DNA from 3 places in the Exiguobacterium sp. s46 genome. Region 1 is predicted to be linked to each of the others. Evidence: a T-box and tRNA genes for the amino acid it is inferred to sense, from the RefSeq annotation. Region 1 holds a T-box; the other regions hold tRNA genes.
What was found. The T-box of region 1 lies ahead of argS (arginine--tRNA ligase). A T-box ahead of a tRNA ligase gene usually reads a tRNA of that ligase, here a tRNA-Arg.

Region 2: it encodes a tRNA-Arg, which carries the amino acid that the T-box ahead of argS (arginine--tRNA ligase) is inferred to sense. The anticodon was not compared.
Region 3: it encodes a tRNA-Arg, which carries the amino acid that the T-box ahead of argS (arginine--tRNA ligase) is inferred to sense. The anticodon was not compared.

Annotation. Positions count from the first base shown of each region.
Region 1 covers NZ_JACSMY010000003.1:200,978-208,690, reverse strand. The annotation lists gene KNQ08_RS14245 (3-hydroxybutyrate dehydrogenase) at 1-656, opposite strand, end outside; gene KNQ08_RS14240 (LysR family transcriptional regulator) at 778-1,656, shown strand; gene KNQ08_RS14235 (carboxymuconolactone decarboxylase family protein) at 1,748-2,161, shown strand; gene KNQ08_RS14230 (metallophosphoesterase family protein) at 2,238-2,831, shown strand; gene KNQ08_RS14225 (hypothetical protein) at 2,894-3,499, opposite strand; gene argS (arginine--tRNA ligase) at 3,530-5,212, opposite strand; T-box leader at 5,273-5,491, opposite strand; gene KNQ08_RS14215 (GGDEF domain-containing protein) at 5,621-7,297, shown strand; gene KNQ08_RS14210 (alpha/beta hydrolase) at 7,313-7,713, shown strand, end outside.
Region 2 covers NZ_JACSMY010000001.1:1,578,913-1,586,625, forward strand. The annotation lists gene tig (trigger factor) at 1-1,234, opposite strand, end outside; gene KNQ08_RS08315 (hypothetical protein) at 1,345-2,328, opposite strand; gene KNQ08_RS08320 (hypothetical protein) at 2,357-2,881, opposite strand; tRNA gene KNQ08_RS08325 (tRNA-Arg) at 2,984-3,057, opposite strand; gene KNQ08_RS08330 (metallophosphoesterase family protein) at 3,131-3,640, opposite strand; gene KNQ08_RS08335 (XTP/dITP diphosphatase) at 3,646-4,239, opposite strand; gene rph (ribonuclease PH) at 4,236-4,991, opposite strand; gene racE (glutamate racemase) at 4,992-5,798, opposite strand; gene KNQ08_RS08350 (phosphocarrier protein HPr) at 5,885-6,148, opposite strand; gene KNQ08_RS08355 (acyl-CoA thioesterase) at 6,214-6,669, opposite strand; gene sdhB (succinate dehydrogenase iron-sulfur subunit) at 6,726-7,532, opposite strand; gene sdhA (succinate dehydrogenase flavoprotein subunit) at 7,532-7,713, opposite strand, start outside.
Region 3 covers NZ_JACSMY010000001.1:1,826,971-1,834,683, reverse strand. The annotation lists gene rapZ (RNase adapter RapZ) at 1-572, shown strand, start outside; gene KNQ08_RS09585 (gluconeogenesis factor YvcK family protein) at 572-1,570, shown strand; gene whiA (DNA-binding protein WhiA) at 1,567-2,523, shown strand; gene KNQ08_RS09575 (hypothetical protein) at 2,606-2,842, shown strand; partial or broken gene clpP (ATP-dependent Clp endopeptidase proteolytic subunit ClpP) at 2,955-3,539, opposite strand; tRNA gene KNQ08_RS09565 (tRNA-Arg) at 3,722-3,797, opposite strand; gene KNQ08_RS09560 (RNA polymerase factor sigma-54) at 3,951-5,093, shown strand; gene KNQ08_RS09555 (glutaredoxin family protein) at 5,084-5,344, shown strand; gene KNQ08_RS09550 (sugar-binding transcriptional regulator) at 5,463-6,488, shown strand; gene gap (type I glyceraldehyde-3-phosphate dehydrogenase) at 6,542-7,549, shown strand; gene KNQ08_RS09540 (phosphoglycerate kinase) at 7,671-7,713, shown strand, end outside.

The sequences.
Region 1 (7,713 bases):
GGATAGATGACTTCTTCTAATACACGTTCGAGTGGTACATTCCGTGTTTCAGCGAGCGAAGACAATTGGTTTTGGACGAGTGGTGTATCGACATATCCTGGGCAAATCGCGTTGACCGTGATACCTGAAGTTGCTCCTTCTAATGCTGCGACTTTCGTTAAACCGATGACGCCGTGTTTCGCACTGTTATAAGCAGCTTTCCCTGCAAAACCAATCAATCCGTTGATCGATGACATGTTCAAGATTCGTCCAGAGCCTTGTTTTTTCATGATCGGGAAGACATATTTCGTATAAAGGAATGGTGCACGAAGCATGATGCTTTGAAGCAAGTCGAATTTCTCAGTCGAGAACTCTTCGATTGGTGAGACGTGTTGCATACCCGCATTGTTGATGACGATATCAATCGTTCCGTAGTGTGCGACAGTCTGTTCGATACTTGATTTGATTGCCTCTTCATTCGTCACGTCACCTGCGACGGCAAACGCATCGAAGCCTTTTTCACGAAGTGTTTCAGCAGAGCGTTTTGCAGCTTCTTCCTGAAGATCGACGATGACGACCTTCGCACCTTCTTGAGCGAATTCTTCAGCAATCTCAAGACCGATTCCGCTTGCTGCTCCTGTAATTAATGCAACTTTTCCTTCGAGTTGTTTCATCATGATGGATTCCTTCTTTCTTTATCTTTACGTGTTCGGTCTCTTTACTGTACGCTGATTGAAAGAATAATAAAAATGAATACTTGTTATGACATCTATAACTCAAAAGAATAGGAGAATACTGATGGATTTCCGCCAACTGGAATACTTTACGGAAGTGGCACGCTTCAAAAGCTTCACTCGTGCCGCTGAACATCTCCACGTCACGCAACCGACACTCAGTAAAATGGTCCGTCACTTAGAAGAAGAACTTGAGATGGAATTGTTCGATCGGAGTAAACGACAAATCGTCCTGACGGATGCCGGTGAGACCTTATTGATTGAAGGTGAAAAGATTCTGCGGCAGTTATCTGACCTGCCTTCCCACCTCTATGACGTCATGCATCTGACGAAGGGAACGATTCGGCTCGGTGTGCCCCCACTGATCGGTTCGCTGTTTTTCCCGGGTCTCCTGCGTCGCTTCGAAGAGATGTATCCGATGATTCAAATCGAATTAATCGAAGCCGGTGGGCATGCGCTAGAAAAAGCGGTCGTCGCCGGTGAAGTCGATTTGATCGCAACGGTGCTGCCTTCGGATGAGCATTTAACGACACACCCCTTCATTGAAGAAGAATTGCATTTGTTTTTACCAAATGATCACCCACTCGCTGATCGGTCGATGATTGCGTTAGAGGAAGTCACCGACATGCCGTTCGTCTTGTTCAATGAAACATTCTCACTCCACGATGTCGTCTTGAACGCCTGCCAAGATGCCGGATTTACGCCTAACGTGTCTCGGGTGAGCTCGCAGTGGGACTTCTTATGTTTACTAGTCGCAGAAGGAAATGCCGTGACTGTCCTGCCGCGTTCGATCGCGGATCGCTTTTCGATTCGTGGCGTCAAAACGATTCCGCTTGAAACACGTGTTCCGTGGCACTTAGGAATCGCCGTTCCGACCGGTCGCTATCAATCGTACGTGACGCGGAAATGGATTCAATTCGTCAGCGATATATATTCCAAATAAGCATACCTTTCATAAAAACCATGTATTTGTAGCATGGTATTTCTTCCTTTACGATAAATACATCGTTAAAAAAGAAAGGAAGTCTTTTACCATGGCAACTCATTTTGAATCACGTCACGAAACAGGCGTAAAAAAACTCAGCGAATTCACAGACGCAAACGCTGCACAATCTACGCATGACAAAATCTCTGAATCCCTGAAAGATATCGCTCCAGCAGTCGGTGAGTGGATCACGGATTTCGCATACGGTGAAGTTTACAGCCGTGATGGTCTCGTCAACCGTGACCGCGCAATCGTGACGATTGCTTCCCTCGTCACACAAGGTACAGAACCACAGCTCGCTCTTCACATCAATACTGGATTGACAGCTGGTTTGACAGGAAACGAAATCGTCGAAGCTATCATGCATCTTGTTCCTTACACTGGATTCCCACGTGTCTTGAACGCACTCGAAGTCGCAAAAGTCGTCTTCGCAGAACGTGGCGTCACAGTCGAAACAGAATAAGATACGCATGACTTGATTGAAAAAAGATGGGCATGACGCATTTTCGGGTATCTCCTTAACAAAGGAGTGGTCGATCATGCGTTATGCCCTTTTTGCGGATCTTCACAGCTCAGTAGCCGACACAGCGGCTGTCCTAGCTGACATACGGCGGCTCGCTCCCGATGCGCATTTGTTTTGTCTCGGTGATGTTCATGAATGCCATGTCGGTAAAAAGCGAGCGAAGCGCTATTCCTTTGAATCGCTCTCCCTCGTCGTGACACTCGATGATGATTTTTTAGAGTTGATTGATTTTAAGACGTTGCTTGGCAATCAAGAAGAACGCATCCTGTCGCTCGTCCCACCGCATCTGTCTCCTGTCATCGATGCGTTACGCGATTGCCCTCGAAAACAACGGATCGAGGGGGCATTATTGATTCATGGAGACCAACTCAGTTGGTCGCGTGATTTTCTACCCAATCTGTCACAACAACGTGAACCATTACTCTTTTTTGGCCATAGTCATATCAGAGGTTTGTTTCAAAATGGCATCGCCAAACCGAGCCCACTAGATCAAACTTTATCAATCAAAGGAGAACGGCATGCCGTCAATCTGGGTCCCGTCGTGTTCGAACGAGAATGGTGTCTTTACGATTCAGAGCAACAATCGATCGTGTTCCATCAAGCGAAGTAAGAAGATACGACAAAAGCCGTCGGGCACAGGGCTCGACGGCTTTTGTTCGTGCATCCTATTGATCAGAGATAACGGACAAGCGATGCCTTGACGACATCCACTTGTGTGAAGTTCGTCTCTTCCGCGAATGCTTCGATGACTTGACGAACATCCCCTTGACGACGAACGAAGCTCGTCGGAACCGGTGACGTACCAACCAGTTGCTCATGCAGACTCGTCAATCGATGATCATCGATGATCGTCGTCATCAAATCAAGGAATAGCAGAACATGCAGACGGTTCAAATAATCCCATGGTTTGTCTTCCGAACGGAATTCATTACGAGCGAGCCATTTTTTCAATCCGATCGCATCGATTTGACTCAACGTCTCTGTCGTACGTGCCGACTTCCAAAGCGTCAACAGTTCACCCAGTTTTTTCCGTGTCTGTTTCTTACGCATGAAGAATTCAAAATTGTCTTTCGTCCGTAACGCGTCTCCTTCAATCGGAGCAATCAAATCGGCTTCCGGCGCCGTCACGAAATCGTGAACGAAATCGACAGACTCTCCCGGTAACCAAGCAGCGACTTTCCCGTGAAAATCAGCCATAAAGGCGACCGTTTCTGCCAAAGGCTCCTGCTTCATCTGTGAAGCAGCTTGCTGTAATCGTTCTTTCGTCTCAGTCTTCATAATCTACCTCTTCTTATTCGTGGATTGGTCTTACATTTCTTCTGGAGCGCCGACACCAAGCAAACGAAGACCCTCTGTCAAGACGATCGTGACAGACTTGACGAGTGCAAGACGCGATTGTTTTGCTGCGTCATCTTCGAGAACACGGACGTGTCCGTAATATTTATTGAAGCTTTGTGCAAGATCTAAGATGTAACGGCTGATGATTGACGGCTCGCGACGTGTGAACGCGCGATCGATGACCGTCGAGAATTGGTTTAGCATCGAGACGACACCCCATGCATGATCATCGGCACTACCAGCGAATGGTGTGCCATCATAGCCACCTTTACGGAGCAACGAGTGCGCACGGGCATTCGTGTACTGGACATACGGTCCTGTTTCGCCTTCGAATTTCAACATCTGCTCAAGATCGAACTCGATGTTGTTCATCCGTTCATTCTTCAAGTCGTGGAAGATGACGGCGCCGACACCTACTTGACGAGCCGTTGCTTCGGCATTCGCTAAGTTCGGATTTTTTTCCGCGATGTTTTGCTTCGCGACGTCGATCGCTTCTTGTAGTACTTCTTCAAGCAATACGATCCGACCTTTACGCGTCGACATTTTCTTTCCGTCCTTCATGATCAGACCGAACGGCACATGGTGCATTCCGTCGACGTTCTCAAATCCAAGTTTCTTCAAGACTGCGAACAATTGCTTGAAGTGAAGCGCTTGTTCCCCACCGACGACGTAGAACGCTTGCTCAAAGCGGTACGTTTCGAGACGATAGACAGCAGCTGCTAAGTCACGTGTCGCATAAAGCGTTGCTCCATCTTTCTTTTTAATCAAGGCAGGTGGCATACCCTCTGCTTCGAGGTCGACGACCATTGCCCCTTCTGATTCGACGAGGAGATCTTTTTCTTCGAGCAAATCGATGACGTGTTGCATCTTATCGTTGTAGAAGGCTTCTCCGTTCAAACTATCGAATTTAACGCCGAGCATCTCATAAACACGGTTGAACTCGACGAGTGAGACTTCACGGAACCACGTCCAAAGCGTCGTTGCCTGCTCATCACCTTGTTCGAGTTTTTTGAACCAGAGACGTCCTTCGTCCTCAAGTGCTGGATTTGTTTCCGCTTCTTCGTGGAACCGGACGTATAATTTCAACAATTCCTTGATCGGTTCTGCACGGACGGCTTCTTCCTCACCCCACATCGTGTAAGCCACCATCAATTTCCCGAACTGTGTTCCCCAGTCCCCTAAGTGGTTGACACCGACGACGTCGTAGCCTTTTTTACGTGAGATTTGGTTGAGCGCGTTCCCGATGACCGTCGAACGCAAGTGGCCCATCGAGAATGGTTTCGCGATGTTTGGTGATGAAAAATCAGTGACGATTGTTTTTCCATTCGCTTCACTTGATCCGAACGCCTCTTGCTCCGTCAGGACTTGGTTGACGATTTCTTGCGAGACGACTTCCCGGTTCAAGAAGACGTTGATGTAAGGACCAACAGCTTGAACGTTCGAGAACAACGGCGCGTCAATTTTTTCTGCGAGCTCCGAAGCAATCATGTTCGGTGCTTTACGGAATGCTTTCGCGAGCATGAAACATGGGAATGCCAGATCTCCATGATCTTCATGTTTCGGTTGCTCGATCAGTTGTTCGATTTGTTCAACCGATAAGGCACCTTCCATGACTTGATGTAATACTTCTGCATACTGCGCTTTATAACTCATCTTTATTTCCTCCTGCTTCACTGATTTTTTGGCAATAAAAAACGCCCCTTGCGCCACGCGCAAAGAGACGGAATGACCGCGGTACCACTCTTCTTGGTGTCATTTCGACACCCACCTTGTTCGGGGATAACGGGGTTCCCCCGGCTACGCCTTTTCCATCAGGAATCGGGCAGCGTCTCAGAAGTGCGCTTCACGACCGGTTCGTCCTCAGGCTTCCACCATTCCCTGATTCGCTAGTTGACGAATATCAACCGTTACTCTCTTCATCATCGACTGTATTCGATATCTTTCACATTATACGCAATTCTTTCTTTTCTCTCAACCTTATTTTTTTGGTAAATGGCTCATCAAAATTTCCACAATTCGGGTATAGGAATAAAAGATACTTCTCAGGGGGAGGGATGTTTCATGCGCTACTACCAACATGTAGCCCGGACGAGCTGGATCGTCTTCGGTCTCGTCGCCTTGACATTATTAGTGATCGGCATCGTTCATCCACCAACCTTCCATCCTTCTGTCTCCATCATCAACACTCTTTATTTATTCGGACTCGTTCTCCTGTTTCAGTTCGATAATGTCCGTCGTGGTGGCATTTACTATACATTCCAAGAAGGCATCATCTTATTTTTATTCCTCAATTACGGTTTAACGTACGCCTTGATTTTAAGCCAAGTCGGTATTCTCGTCTTTCAATTCATGTCTCATCGAAAAGCGATTCGTTGGAAACGTTTCGTTTATCTCTACCCGATCAACGCCTTGTTCGATTTAGTTTACATCTCGCTTCCGGCCTTTGCGTATTATGTGCTCGGCGGGCCAATCGGCTCAAACTTTACGTATACGAAAGCCTTGCTCCCTTTCATCGGCTTTTTAATCACCGTCTTCCTTGTCTCTTACTTCCAATGTCTATTCGTCAATCGATTCCTCTACTTGAAATACGATTGGCAACGTCTCGTAAAGCTTCAGTCCCTCGTCTACGGGATTAGCATGTTAAGTGCTCTACTTGGAATCTGGTTCTACGATGAAAGTCCGCTCGTCGCGGCTACAGTTTCCGCCTTGATTCTCTTTTTGTTCAAACGTCTGTTGCAAGAGCGTGGCGACTCCCTTGAAGCAAACGATAATGCTAAGCGATTTGATGATGCGAAGGAACACTTGTTGATTTCCCGCTTCGAGCGCGAGACGATCGATTCACTGCTCCTCGATTTACCACATCTATTGCCGTTTTCTGAAGGTTGGATCTCAATTCAACAACAGCGGAAACAAGTCATCTATAATATCCGGACGAAACAACCGATCGACGTGTTACCACTGTTTCATTCCTTGTCAGCCGACGATTTGCATACCCCGATCATCTATGGGCTGCGTTGCGACTGGGGAAACGATATTCAAATCGGATTGCCTGTCGATCGTCACTCGATGCTAGCGATTCCTTCGATTACGAGCGGAGAGGTCGATGTTTCGATCATCCTGTTCCATCAAGTCGCAGACGCCTATGATGTGACGAATGCCGACGAATTATCTCGTTTGCTCCGTATCTTTTGTCGCGTCTTAGAACGCTCACGTGAAACGGTCCAACTCTATACGGAAAGTCGGACCGATGCCTTGACCGAATTACCGAATAGTCGTGCTTTTTATGAACACGGTCGGCAGGAATTTGCCGCTGACTGCTATCCGCTCTCCGTGATCCTGTTCGATATCGATCATTTCAAACGTGTCAATGATACGTACGGTCATAAAGTAGGCGATCTCGTCCTTCGTGAACTCGGTCGACGTATCCAGGCGATCCAATTACAATATGATGATGTCTTTGCTGCTCGTTATGGTGGGGAGGAATTCGTACTTCTGTTGCGAAATGGTAGTCAAGAGGCTGCTATCCAGATTGCCGAGACGGTCCGCCATGCGGTCATGGATCGTCCCTTCCTCGTCGATGGTCACCGACTGTCCTTAACGGTCAGCCTCGGAATTGATACAGTGGAGGAAAGATATCAACGGACGTTCGAAGAATCGTTACGTCAAGCCGATCATGCACTCTATGTCGGCGGAAAACACAATGGGCGCAATTGTACCGCGCATTATGCAAACCTTTGAAAGGTCGTGACTCTATTGTCGATTACTGAAATTGAAATGACGCTACCGACATCACAAACTCATCGGACGATTCGGATTCATCGGCCACCCCATTTAGATCCTTCTGAAGCGTTACCTGTGATTTATATGCACGATGGACAAAACGTCTTCAGTGGAGAGACCGCCTCGTTCGGAAAAGGCTGGGAGATTCATCTTGCGCTACAACAGACACAGATTCCGGCAATGGTCGTCGCGATCGACAGTCCAGAAGACGGAATGGATCGTTACGATGACTACGCTCCTTGGAGTGATGAAGCTTTATTGATGCGGACTGCTTATCCTTCGCACAGGAAATCAATCGGGGGAAACGGTAAGGTCTACATGGACTGGATCATCCGCGAGTTAAAACCGTACATTGATGCCAACTACGCGACACG
Region 2 (7,713 bases), on a different contig from region 1:
CTTTAAGCGTTTCAAGACCACCTTGTGGTGCAAGCATCGTTTCAAGTTGATCTGCAGGGATGTTGTAGAGTTCTGACATTGATTGAAGTTCAGCTTGAGTTTCCTCATCTGTTACTTCGATTTTTTCGTCAGCAACGATTTGCTTGAGGACGAGACGTGCTTTAACGCGCTCTTCCGCTTGCTCTTTCATTTCAGAACGCATTGCCTCTTCTGTCGTTCCAGTCAACTGGAAGTACATGTTGAGGTCGATGCCTTGTGATTGAATACGTTGTGTGAACTCTTGAACCATACGCTCGACTTCGTTTTCGACCATGACTTCTGGAAGATCAACTGTCGCATTTTTCGTAGCCGCTTCGACTAACTCATCGCGCATTGAAGCATCAGCTTCTTGTTTGCGTGTGTTTTCGAGACGCGTACGGATTTTTGTTTTCAACTCGTCGAGTGAAGAAACTTCTTCATCCATTTCTTTTGCGAACTCATCTGTCAATTCAGGGAGCTCTTGTGCTTTAACTTCGTGGATCGTTACTTTGAATGTAACTGGTTTTCCAGCGAGTGATGCTTCGTGGTATTCCTCTGGGAATGTCACTTCAAGATCTTTTTGCTCGCCAGTTTTTAAACCGACCATTTGCTCTTCGAATCCAGGAATGAAGTTTCCAGAACCGATGACGAGTGAGTAGTTCTCAGCAGTTCCGCCGTCGAATTGGTTTTCCCCATCGAAACCTGCGAAGTCGAATACGACTGTATCGCCATTCTCGATGACGCCATCTTCTTTAACGACGAGTTCTGCACCGCGTTCTTGTAATGTTTTGAGTTCAGCGTCGACGTCTTCGTCAGTAACGTTCGTTTCAACTGCTGTGTACTCAAGACCTTTGTACTCACCGAGTGTAGCTTCTGGCTCGATGACGAACGTGATTTTGAATTCGACTGGCTTGCCTTTTTCGAGTGTTTCAACGTCGATGTTCTCAAGCGCGATTGGCTCGATTCCTGATTCGACGACTGCACCTTCAATTGTGTCCTTGTAAAGGATATCGAGTGCATCTTGGTACAGTGCTTCTTCACCGTACATTTTGTTGAACATTGCGCGTGGCATTTTTCCTTTGCGGAAACCAGGTGTGTTCAAAGTCTTAACGACTTTCTTGAACGCTTGGTCTACCGCTTTATCAAATGCTTCAGCAGGCGCTTCATACGTGAGGACGCCGAGGCTACCTGATTGTTTTTCCCATTTTGCAGTCATGCTGAGTCCCTCCAAAATTGTCAATTAGCGTACATGTGTGTACAACAAGTCACATTATAGCACAATCGTTCTGACGATTACCACTGTTGAACGAATCGTTTCCAGATGTCTCAATCGAAGTAAATCTGCTCGAATGCGATGACTTCTGGATAAAGGATATGTGCCGCTCGATATAACCGCTTCGCCAGCGGACTGAGGATACGTTCCGGTTCTTCACGTTCAAATGTCAGACCTGCGAGTTCTTCGCAGGCTGCGAGCCACTTCTCCATGTCTGATCCAATTCGTTCTCGCTCTTCAAGATGGATTAATTGATCCGATCGCAAGACGAGTAACGCTCGGAACGGATCCATTCGCTCTAACGTATGCATCGATGCCAGTAACGCTTGTTGCTCCTGTTGATGTACCAGCAAAATTTCTTCTAACTCTTCACGTGACGAGATCGTCCAGTCTACATCTACGTGTGGCACATGAATGCTTACCGGATATGACACGTGATCAAGCACGCTTCCTAATAACTGATCAATGACGAGTAGACTTTGATGTTCTGTCTCTTGCGCCTGAAGGTATTTTTGTGTGATGTATGCAATGAGCTCAGATGTCCGTTCGAATTCCCTACCGGTCAATTGGCGCATTTGTTCAACCCAACTGCCATGTCGCAACACATGCATCAATTCCGTTGCTGATGTTACCTCACGCTGCGCAACAGGGTTGTTTTGAACTGCCGGCTTTTGTTCGCGAACACGCATCTGTTGTTTGATTTCATCTAATCGAAGCGCGAGCCCATAAGGTAGATACGGTGACGCCGAGCGCAAAGCGAGTTTCATCGGATAACGTTCTCCGAGTTCATAAAGAAAGAGTGCGAGCACTTGCTCGACACCCTCGACTTCAAGAAATCGTTCTGCCACTGTTTCAAATCGTTCCCGGTCATGCATTAAGAGTGGTTGAATGACATAGAGCCGGTGTAAGACATCTTCTCCTGTCAATTGGTCAGTCTCTAATTCCATAATCAATTGTTCTTGTTTAGAAGCGGGCAAACGAAGAATGCGCGCTCGCTCTACTTCTAGTTCATGTTCCATCCAGCGCGATGTCCCCATATTCCGGCACTCCTTCATGTTCAACTTCTTATTTCGTAAATGGGTCGAGTAAAGATGTCCAGTTCGTGATTGCTTCTTGAAGTTGTCCTGCCTGCTCGATTCCTAATCGATTCAACGTATCTAACGAGACGTCCGCTTCAAGTAATCGAGCGATGTCTTCCGATTGATTCACGTACTGCTCGAGTTTTGCACTTAAATTTTGCAATTCTTGTGGCGGATTTTCAAGTCCCGCTAATCGTTGATCGATTTGATCCAGTTCTTGATTGAACTGATCAATCGTTCCGTTTTCCTTCAACTTTTCGATTTGTTGATCGAGTGCCTGTTCAGGGTTTGCAGATTCACGCGCTGTCGTAGCCGCTTCATTCAAGGAAGCCGACAAATCTGACGTGACTTGGGCCGTATCTTTTGCAATGCCTTGAAGTTCTCCAGCGTAATCGACACTATTTTTTACATCGTTGACTTGTTGTTTTGCATCGTCGACTGTATTTGAAATCTCACTACATCCAGCAAGAAACGTACTTAGCACAAGGACTGCTCCAACTTTCTTCCACATTGCATTCATCCCTTTCGAGTTCATGATACCTTAATTATAATCGAAAATCGGAATAAAAAAAAGAGACCACCCTCGTAAGGGCAGTCTCTATTTTAATTATAGCGTCCCAAGAGGGATTCGAACCCCCGACCGACGGCTTAGAAGGCCGTTGCTCTATCCTGCTGAGCTATTGGGACGTGTCAACACGAATAAACTATACTAGAACAATTCTTTCGTGTCAATCACATTACAAACATTGCATTTATTTTATTACAAAAATGTTCCGTCCAGATGCAGGGCATTCACTCGATCACCGTTCACATCGAGAAAATCGACAGAATAACGGTTTTGATCCACTTCAAGAATCGCATACGTCTTGTCTGGTCGATGACGCGGCATCCGGATTGAACCTGGATTGATGAATAACACGCCGTCCCGATATTCAGCCTTCGCAACATGGGAATGACCATAACAGACGATGTCCGCCTGCTTTTCCTTCGCATGATGCTGCAAGACATCTAGACTGTATTTGACGTCCTGACGATGTCCGTGGACACAAAGGATGGTACGACCATCTATTTCCGACATGACTTCTTCCGGAAAATCGTGTCCGTAATCGCAATTCCCTCGCACAACACGATATGGATATAATGATTCGATGTCGCGCGTCAATTGGGAGTCCCCACAATGAAATGCCAAATCCACGTCTTGGTGACGTTCGAATATCGTAAGCAGTTCTTGTTCTAGTCCATGGCTATCACTAACGATCAACGCTCTCATCTTCATCACACTCCTAAGAAAGTAGTTAAGTCCTGTTCGAGCTTGCGCAATGCATTGCCACGATGACTAATCATCGCTTTTTCTTCTTTCGTCAACTCAGCAGCCGTCTGTCCGCTTGCCGTGACGAACAATGGATCATAACCGAACCCGTTCGAACCCGCCGCTTCAAAACCGATTCGCCCTTCCATCGTTCCACGAACCGTCAATGTCTCACCCGTTGGTTTCGCTAGCGCGAGGACACAAACGAAGCGCGCCGTCCGCTCTTCCTCCGGAACACCTACTAACTTTTCAAGCAGTAGAGCGTTGTTCGCCGCATCCGACTTTTCAAGACCCGCGAATCGTGCCGAGTAGACACCTGGAGCGCCATCTAAAGCATCGACTTCAAGACCTGAATCATCAGCAAGTACCGCGTGGCCAAAGTAGGCTGCTGCCTCTGTTGCTTTTAAGAGTGCATTCTCCTCGAATGTCTCACCTGTTTCGTCCGTTTCCGGAGCATCGGCGTGATCGAGTAACGATTCGACCGTATAACCGAGACGACCCAGCATGCTTTCAAGTTCCTTCACTTTACCTGCATTGTGTGTTGCGACGATGACCTTCATCTATGTTCCCCCACTTCTTCTCCTACATACCACCAAGAGACACCGAGTGCCTCACGGCCAGCATCAATCAGTTCCTTAATTCCTTTTTCCCCAAGTTCGAGCATTTCGAGCATCTCTTGACGGGAAAATGTCGACTCTTCTCCTGTTGCTTGCATCTCGACGATTTTACCCGATGAGGTCATGACGAGATTGAAGTCGACTTCCGCCGCAGCGTCCTCTTCATAGCATAGATCGAGCAAGACATTCGACTCGACGATTCCAACCGAGATGGCTGCGATGCCCTCTTTGATCGGTGTATCTGTCAGTTTTCCCGCTTGAATCAATTGATCGACTGCTCGGACGAGTGCCAAAAAACCACCAGTGATCGATGCCGTTCGTGTACCGCCATCTGCCTGAATGACATCACAATCGATCCAGATCGTTCGTTCCCCGAGCTTCTCTAAATCAACGACGGCCCGAAGCGAGCGGCTGATCAGACGTTGGATTTCCATCGTCCGTCCCGTCTGTTTGCCGCGGACGGCTTCTCGTGCGGTCCGCTGAGCCGTCGCACGTGGCAACATCGAATATTCCGCATTGATCCAGCCCTGGCGTTTACCGCGAAGGAACGGTGGCACCTTCTCCTCGACGGTCGCCGTACAGAGGACTTTCGTATCTCCCAGTTCAATCAAGACAGAACCTTCTGCGTGTTTATTGACATCAATCGATAATTGAATAGGACGGAGATGATCCGCCGTTCGTTGGTCTATCCGCATTTAATCTTCCTCCGTTCCAAGCACGATGCGCTCCGCATGGATGGTCTGATCGAGCCAGTCCGTCGCAATCTGATCAAATGAGCGGATATCGCCTGTCGCGTAATAACGATGTTCCGGAATTTGTGTCACATCTGCTGAAATCGTATTGTAATCAAGTAGTGCTGCTACCTCGAGCGCTGTCTCGTCTCCTGAAGAGATTAGCTGGACGCCTGGTCCGATGACCCGTCCAATCACATCTGCTAGGAGCGGGTAATGAGTGCACCCGAGGATCAATGTATCCATATCGTAATTCATCAATGGTCGTAATGTATTGGCAACGACACGTTCGACGTACGCACCGTCTGTCTGCATCGACTCGACGAGCGGGACGAATGGCGGGCACGCTAACGATTCGACGACGACTTGTCCTTCGACGTGGCGTAACGCCTTCTCGTAGGAATTACTTGTAATCGTCATCTTCGTTCCGATGACACCGATTCGTTTCGTACGCGTCACCTTGACTGCCGCACGGGCCCCAGGATCAATGACACCGATGACAGGTATATTTAAACGTTCTCGCGCTTCTTTTAGGACGACAGCCGTGGCTGTGTTACAGGCGATCACGATCAACTTCACATCTTGTTGCACGAGATAATCAATCATCTCCCACGTAAACTCACGAATCTCCTCTTCTGGGCGAGGACCATACGGACACCGCAATGTATCCCCAACATAGATGATTCGCTCATGGGGCAACTGTCGCATCAATTCACGTGCGACCGTCAACCCACCGACTCCGGAATCCAGTACTCCAATCGCTCGATTCACTCTTCTCCACCTCTTTCTCTCATTCCTATGGTAACAAAAAAGGACGACGGTGCAAGACCGGCGTCCGAGAATGTACGATTACAGGATTACTGAGCAAGACCTTCGCTAGTCAGCATATCTGAAAGAGTCGTGATTGCTTCAGAAGCATCGTCACCGTTTGCAACGATTTTGATATCTGAATCTTTCGCGATTCCGAGTGAAAGAACACCCATGATTGACTTCAAGTTGACAGTCTTCCCGTTGTATTCCAAGTTAATGTCTGATTGGAATTTAGAAGCTGTGTTGACGAGCTGAGTAGCCGGACGAGCGTGAATGCCTGAATCCGCGATGACTTTGAATGTTTTTTCCATGATTAAGAAATCTCCCTTCACTAATAACGTACTAGTGAGTCGTTTTCGAATATGTGAACTCATTATCAAATGATAACGGATTCGAATCGATTCTGCAAGGAATTTTTATATGCTTCACTCCACGGGAATGCTTTCCCGGCACGGTCGATTTGTACCATCGATGTCCGTCCTGTGAACATCAGTTCACCTTGCTCATCAAATGCCGCATAGTGGACGTCACACGATGCACTACCGACATGTACCGGATACGCATAAACAGCGAGACGTGCCCGTGGGTAGACTTGGCGAATGTAATTACACTGGGCATCCGCAACGACGATGATGCCGTCTTCTGCAAGCGAATATCCTGTTTCCTCTAACATCAATGTCCGAACGTCCTCAAAATAGACGAACGGTACCCGGTTATTCATATGACCATAGGCATCCGTCTCCGCAAAACGAACGGCGACATCGAGTCGTGTGCCATGTTTCATCTGTTCAAGCCATGATTCAAGTTCTGGAATATAAGCTGGTACGCGCACAATGAGTTCCTCCTGTCTGAATGAAAAAAGAAGGAGCAAGCTCCTTCTTTGATAAATCATGAACTAACGGCTTCACCTGTCCGTCCTTCGTCACTACCGAAGAACTTCTTGAATGAATGAAGTGTCGTCTGACGGTTCATCGCTGCGATCGAAGTCGTCAGTGGAATCCCTTTCGGACAAACCTCGACACAGTTTTGAGCGTTACCACACTGCATGATCCCGCCATCTTCCATTAACGCTTCAAGGCGTTCTTCCTTGTGGAAGGCACCTGTTGGATGCGAGTTGAATAGACGAACTTGTGAAATCGATGCTGGTCCGATGAATGTCGAACGATCGTTGACGTTCGGACATGCCTCGAGACACACGCCACACGTCATACATTTCGATAACTCATATGCCCATTGGCGTTTATTTTCTGGCATACGCGGTCCTGGTCCTAAATCGTACGTTCCATCGATTGGGACCCATGCTTTGACCTTTTTCAACGCATCGAACATGCGTTGACGGTCGACTTGAAGGTCACGAACGATCGGGAACGTCTGCATCGGTTGCAGACGGATCGGCTGTTCGAGTTTATCGACGAGTGCCGTACACGACTGACGTGGTGTACCGTTGATGACCATCGAACAAGCACCACAGACTTCTTCTAGACAACCCATGTCCCAGTTGATTGGTGTCGTTTTTTCACCAGCTGCATTGACAGGATTCCGGCGAATCTCCATTAAAGCAGAGATGACGTTCATGTTCGGACGGTACGGAATTTCAAACGCTTCATCATACGGTTTACCATCAGGTCCATCTTGACGTTGAACGATGAATTGAACCGATTTTTGCGTAGTGGATGATTCGAGTGGTGTCGCCATTATGCTTTCACCTCTTTCTTCGACTTCTTGCTGTAGTCGCGTTTCCGTGGTGGAATCAACGACGTGTCGACGTCTTCATAGAAGATTTCTGGATGACCATTCGTATAACGCGCCATCGTCGTCTTCAAGAACTGTTCATCATTACGTTCCGGGAAGTCAGGTTTGTAGTGCGCTCCGCGAC
Region 3 (7,713 bases), on a different contig from region 1:
GCTACAAGGAATCGCGTCGTTCGCATCCGCTCGCACCGACGGATTCACCGTTGATCGGAATCGAACGCGAGCGGACGTTGCTCGAAGGATTCCGTGATAAGGCACAGATGCTGATTGATACGAGTGACATCAAGCCGCTTGCACTGAAAGAACGTCTCTTGAAGGAATTCACGGAAGGCACGCGGATTCCGTTCACGGTCAACGTCATGTCGTTCGGCTTTAAACATGGCTTACCGCTTGATGCCGATCTCGTCTTTGACCTGCGCTTCTTACCGAATCCTTTCTACATTCCAGAGCTGCGTCCAAAAACGGGACTCGACGAGGAAGTCGCGTCATACGTCATGCAGTGGCCGGAAGCGAAGCTGTTCTATAAAAAACTTGTCGATTTGCTCGAGTTCCTGATTCCACAATACGAGCGGGAAGGGAAGTCGCAACTCGTCATCGCCCTCGGTTGTACAGGCGGGAAACACCGCTCGATTACGTTCGCCGAAGCGATCAGTAAAGAATTTGCGACGCAGTATCACATCGAGACGAATCACCGGGATTATGTGCATGCGAAGGAGGAGAAGTGATGAAATGGGAACGTAAAGTCGTCGCTGTCGGTGGCGGGACAGGACTCTCGACGCTTCTTCGTGGACTCAAGCATTATCCGCTCGACATCACAGCCATCGTCACGGTCGCTGATGACGGCGGCAGTTCTGGTCGTCTGCGGACGGAATTCAACATGTTGCCGCCGGGCGATATCCGAAACGTCATCGTTTCCTTATCGAAGTCGGAGACGTTGATGGACCGAATCATGCAGTACCGGTTCGAGACCGGGGAAGGACTACACGGGCATTCGCTCGGAAACTTGATGTTGACGGCAGCAACCCAGCTCTGTAACGGTTCGTTCGTCGAAGCAATCGGCGTCATGGGACAATTGTTGAACGCAGAAGGAAAGGTCTATCCGGCGACGGAACGAACGATCACGTTATGTGCTGAGTTCGAGGACGGGACGATCGTCAAAGGCGAGTCGTTGATCCCGAAGGTCGGTAAGAAGATTGAACGGATCTTCCTTGAGGAACAAGACGTCCGTCCGGTACCGGAAGCGATTCAGGCGATTCTTGACGCCGACGTCATCGTCCTTGGTCCAGGTAGTCTCTATACGAGTATCATCCCGAACGTCCTGATCGATGAGATCCGGGAAGCGATCCAACAATCACTGGCTCCGGTCGTCTATATTTGTAACGTCATGACGCAACCCGGTGAGACGACGGCGTTCACTGCCAATGAACATTTAGCGGCACTCGAACGCTTCCTCGGACAAGGCGTCGTTGATACGATCATCGTCAATAATGAATCGATCGATGCGAGTTACCTGAAGAAATATCAAAAGGATCACGCTGACATCGTCACCTATAATGAAAAACAATTCGAGCTCGCTGGCGTTGAAGTGCTGGCAGACGATATCGTCGATTACAATCATCACTTCATCCGTCATGACTCAGATGCCGTCGCAAGCCTCGTCATGCGAAAAGTGTTGTCGATTCGACGGATGCGTCAACTCGAAGGGAAGGAGGAGCTGACATGAGCTTTGCCTCAGAAGTCAAAAAAGAATTAACGCAGATTCCGATCACCGATCACGAGATGAAGGCGGAACTTGCAGCGCTCGCGCGGATGAACGGTGCGATCTCGTTCGGTCTCGGACGTGGTCTGACACTCGATATCTCGACCGAGAATGCGTCGATTGCTCGTCGGATCTACTCGCTTTTGAAAAAAGCATACGGAGTCCATCTCGATCTGCTCGTGCGGAAGAAAATGCGTCTGAAAAAGAATAACGTCTACATCGTCCGCGTCAAACAACAGGCGGATAAGATTTTGCAAGACCTCGGAATCCTCGGAGAAGGATTCACGATGATTCGTTCGATCAGTGACACGATTCTCAACGATGAACGAAAAGCACGCGCTTATTTACGAGGGGCGTTCCTCGCCGGAGGTTCGCTCAACAATCCGGCGACGTCGTCGTATCACTTGGAGATCTTCAGCTTATATGAAGAACATAATGCAGCGCTCCGTGGTCTATCGAACGTCTTTGATTTGAACGCGAAGGCAATCGAACGGAAAAAGGGACACATCCTCTACATCAAGGAGAGCGAGAAGATTTCCGATTTCCTCAAGCTCGTTGATGCGACACAATCGATGCTACGGTTCGAGGATGTGCGGATCTTAAAAGACATGCGTAACTCGGTCAATCGTCTCGTCAACTGTGAGACGGCAAACCTCAACAAAACGGTCGGTGCGGCATTACGCCAAGTCGAGAACATCAAGTTCCTTGAGCGGACGGTCGGGCTCGATGTCTTACCGGATAAGTTGAAGGAGATCGCGATCTTGCGCGTGACACATCAAGACGTCACGTTACAAGAGCTCGGGGAGATGGTCGAAAGCGGCTCCATCTCAAAATCAGGGATCAATCACCGGTTGCGGAAGATTGATCAAATCGCTGAAAAAGTACGGAATGGAGAGTCGATGACAGGGGCCTTATAAGAGGGTCGCTTGCGGGATGAACCATAGTCTACTATAATATATAGTCGATGCAACTAAATGTTCGAATTAAGGAGTTTTTGAAATGGCTAACGAAAAGAAACGTATTTCGCTGACAGTCGATGCGAAGTTTGATGAAGTGTTAACAAAAAAAGCGAAATCAATCGGTGTACCGAAAAGCACACTCGTTGCGTTCGCAACATCTTTATTCCTGAAACAATTACAAGCAGAAGAAGAGCTTTCGCCACATGCGAACGCGATCTACTCGCTGATTCGTGAAAACCACGATATCGTTTCAGACATCACAGACTTGATCGACTGATCATCGACCTCTCGTTCTATAAGGAACGGGAGGTTTTTTTGTATGCAACGATAAACGACAAGACTTTATGGATACAAAAAAAGTGTCTCCCGAAGGAGACACTCTGGATGACTTATGCACGTTCCATGACGCGGTCGATGAGACCGTAATCAGCAGCAGCTTGTGCTGACATGAAGTTGTCACGCTCTGTATCGCGTTCGATGACTTCAAGTGGTTGTCCTGTGTTTTCAGCCATGATTTTGTTGAGGTGCTCACGCATTTTGATGATACGCTCCGCATGGATTTTGATATCCGATGCTTGACCTTGTGTACCACCGAGTGGTTGGTGGATCATGATTTCAGCGTTTGGTAACGCGAAACGTTTTCCTTTTGCGCCTGCTTGGAGCAAGAACGCACCCATCGATGCAGCCATACCGATACAAATCGTTGAGACTTGTGGCTTGATGAAGTTCATTGTATCGTAAATCGCCATACCGGCAGTGATCGAACCACCTGGGCTGTTGATGTAAAGCGAGATTTCTTTATCTGGATCTTCTGCTGCTAAGAACAGAAGTTGGGCAACGACTGAGTTGGCGACGTTGTCGTCAATCGCGCTCCCGAGAAGAATGATGCGGTCTTTTAGCAAACGTGAGTAGATATCGTAAGCACGTTCCCCGCGGTTTGTTTGTTCGATGACTGTTGGAATTAACATAGTCTTTGCCTCCTTATAGTTGGTATGTAGCTTCCTATTCGACTTATCCTTATCATAATCCTTTGGTCAATATTGGTCAAAAGATACGATGCGACTTTTAGGTATTTTTCCATTACAAGGGCAAATGAAACATATCAATATAGAAAAAAGGCAACGCCATTGCTGGCATTGCCTTGTGGTTGAATAAATGGTACACCCGGAGAGATTCGAACTCCCGACACCTGGTACCGGAAACCAGTGCTCTATCCCCTGAGCTACGGGTGCATCTGATGTACTGAACAATTAATAGTATAGCGACATTTTTTCAGAAAAGCAATAGGGAAGCATGACTTTTCTTTTCTCTAGCGACTCAAAAGGGGTTCAGAGCACGTTTTTTAAAACGTTTCTTCTATAATAAGAAGTGGGGGAGGGGAATCGATGGATCAACGCCAGGAACAGACGCAACAGATGACGTTATCGGCGTCACAACAGTATCAGTTACATGTGCTTGAACAACCAGCGGCAGAGCTCGAGGAGGAATGGCGACGGTTGAAACGACGGTTGCACCGCCATTACCCGAATCAGGTTTCGTTAGAGGTCGAGCAGATGGCAGGACATTTGGCGTCCTATGAAGACGAGCTTCTTGCACAAATACGTTTAGAATCAGTCAGACAGGAAATAGGATATATGGCGGAACAACTCATCGTGTATTTAGAAGCGGACGGTTTATTGCGGACATCGGACGAGCAACTCGCTGCATCCTTCTCGACCAATGTCGCAACGATTAAAGAAGCACGGACACTCTTACAACAATGTGAACCAGTCGGCATCGCTGCCCGCTCGGAACGCGAGTGCCAATGGTTACAGGCGATCGAGCTAGACGACACGGAATTGATCGAACTGACGGATCGGTTGCGGCATGCTCCGGCGAGTCAGGTATTCGCTCAGTACAGTGAACAGGACCGGACACGATTGCGAAAACGATTGACGCGGCTGAGCCGGACACCGGATCTTCCTAAAGAGGAACGATCGGTCATGGCAGAAGCGCGGATTCACCTGTTAGTTGGAAAACTTCAGATCGACTGGATGACACTCGACACGGATCAGACGTGGCTCGAATTAAAAGAGGCAACGCCTTTTTTGCGCGCGTACGAACGACGTCGCGTTACGATGCATGCCATCCTCTCGGTCTTGCTTGAGCGACAAGAACGCTGGTTCAAGGGAGAACTGCATCTTGAGCCATTGACGAAAAAACAAGTCGCAGAAGCAACGGGACATCATCCGTCAACGATTGGTCGAGCGATTGCTGCGAAGTATGTCGAGACGGTCCATGGTCTCGTTGCTTTAGAAGACTTGTTCGTCTCACGAACGACAAGCGGAGATTCGAGTTTTTTGATTAAACGGCGGATCGCCGAATACATTCAGCACAGTGATTGTCCGTTAAGTGATCAGCAATTAACGGATCGCCTGCAAGCAGACGGTCTGACAGTCGCGCGACGGACGGTTGCGAAATATCGGGCAGCGCTTGGTTTAACAAAAAAAACGATGCAGCAAAGGAAGGCGCAATCAGAATGGGATTAAAACGACACAGACACTTAACACTCTATTCACGTCCGGGATGTACGCTATGTGAAGAGGCCGCCATCTTACTCGACTTCGTACTCGATGAGTTTCCGGAATGGACGTTCGAGGAAGTCAACATTGATCAGGATGAAGCGCTCAGTCTACGGTTCTTATACGAGATTCCCGTTGTCATGCATGACGGCGAAATCTGGAGTTATGGCAAAATCGAGACAGAAACAGTAAGAAAACGCTTACTTCAAAAAACTTGAGAAACGAGACTTGCAAGGCGAGAAACGGACTGTTATGATAACGGTGTACCAAGTGGGACACGTTATGACATGCGGGACAGAAAGCGTCCAGCTACTTGAGAGGAGAGGGAAATACATGATTCGGCAGTTAGTCCAGATCCAAAAACGAATCGTGCCTGATCTGATCGAAGAAATGCAGACACGCTACGACATCCTTCATTATGTGCGACTAATGCAACCGATCGGACGACGTACGCTTGCGACAAGCCTTGGCTTGACGGAACGCGTCTTACGGCGGGAAGTCGACTTCTTGAAGCAGCAAGACCTCCTAGAGGTCGCAACGCAAGGGATGTCCTTAACGGATGAAGGACGAAACGTTCTTCGCAGCATGCACAGCATCATGGGAGAACTCGCAGGGATCTCAGACATGGCGAAAGCCTTGAAAGAGAGACTCGGGGTACGGGACGTCGTCATCGTACCGGGTGATTCCGATGAGACCTTCTGGGTACAACGAGACATGGGACGGGCGACCGTCGCACGACTCAAGCGAGAGCTTTCTTCAAACCATCACAATACGATCGCTGTCACAGGCGGTACGACGATGGCTTCGGTCGCGGCGATGATGTCGCCAGACAAGGAACACCGTCCGATGACGTTCGTTCCGGCACGCGGAGGACTGGGAGAAACGCTCGAGCTACAAGCGAACACAGTATGCTCACGGATGGCGTCACGCGCTCAAAGTGATTATCATCTGCTTCACATCCCGGACATGGTCAGTACAGAGACGTTCGTCAAGATGATCGAAGAGCCGAGCATAAAAAATGTGCTTCAAATGATTAAAGGTGCTTCAATCGTGGTACATGGAATTGGTGAGGCGAAAACGATGGCAAAACGTCGTCGCGCGTCTGAGGATCTCCTGACCCGACTGGAACATGAACAGGCAGTAGCAGAAGCATTCGGATATTACTTCGACCGAGACGGGAACATCGTGCACCGGGTCAAGACGGTTGGTCTCCAACTGGATGACTTGAAGCAAGTCGAACACGTCATCGTCGTCGCAGGTGGTCATTCGAAGGCAGAAGCGATCAACGCCTATGTCAAACAGTCGCCAGACATCATCCTGATCACGGATGAAGGCGCAGCAGCTTCGATTTTGAAAGGGTAACCCCCTTTTGAATAATAGATAACTCGCTTTACATTAAAAGGAGGAAAATTATCATGGCAGTAAAAGTTGGTATTAACGGATTTGGACGTATCGGACGTTTGGCACTTCGTCAAATTCTTCAATTCGATGGAATCGAAGTAGTCGCGATCAACGACCTTACAGACACTAAAATGCTTGCACACCTTCTCAAATATGATACGACTCAAGGTCGTTTCGACGGCGAAGTTGAAGTACACGACGGTTACTTCCTCGTCAACGGTAAAGAAATCAAAACACTTGCTAACCGCAACCCAGAAGAACTCCCATGGGGCGAGCTCGGTGTTGACATCGTTCTCGAATGTACTGGTTTCTTCACAGACAAAGAAAAAGCTGAGCTTCACTTAAAAGCTGGCGCTAAAAAAGTCGTTATCTCTGCACCTGCAACTGGCGACATGAAAACAGTCGTCTTCAACACGAACCACGAAATCCTTGACGGAACTGAAACAGTTATCTCTGGTGCTTCTTGTACTACAAACTGTCTCGCGCCAATGGCTAAAGTTCTCCAAGATCAGTTCGGAATCGTTGAAGGTCTCATGACTACGATCCACGCTTACACTGGTGACCAAAACACACTCGACGCTCCACACCCTAAAGGTGACTTCCGTCGTGCACGTGCGGCAGCAGCAAACATCGTTCCAAACTCAACTGGTGCTGCAAAAGCAATCGGTCTCGTTCTTCCAGAACTTCAAGGTAAACTTGATGGATCTGCACAACGTGTACCAGTTGCTACAGGTTCACTCACTGAGCTCGTAACTGTACTCGACAAAAAAGTTTCTGTAGAAGAAGTCAACGCAGCAATGAAAGCAGCTGCTAACGAGTCTTACGGTTACACTGAAGACGAAATCGTTTCTTCTGACATTGTTGGTATCTCTTACGGATCACTCTTCGATGCAACACAAACGAAAGTCATGACAGTCGGCGACAAACAACTCGTTAAAACAGTTGCTTGGTATGACAACGAAATGTCTTACACTAGCCAACTCGTTCGTACACTCAAACACTTCGCAGAAATCGCTAAGTAATTCGAGCAATTAAATAGCAATTGAATAAGAGCGGAAACGATATCAGTCTCCGCTCTTATTGCGGAAAAAAGCGGGAGGGGCATTCGCCCCTCACTATACGTAAGAGACGGAGGACGAATGTATGAATAAGAAATCGATTCGCGACATCGATGTACAAGGAAAAC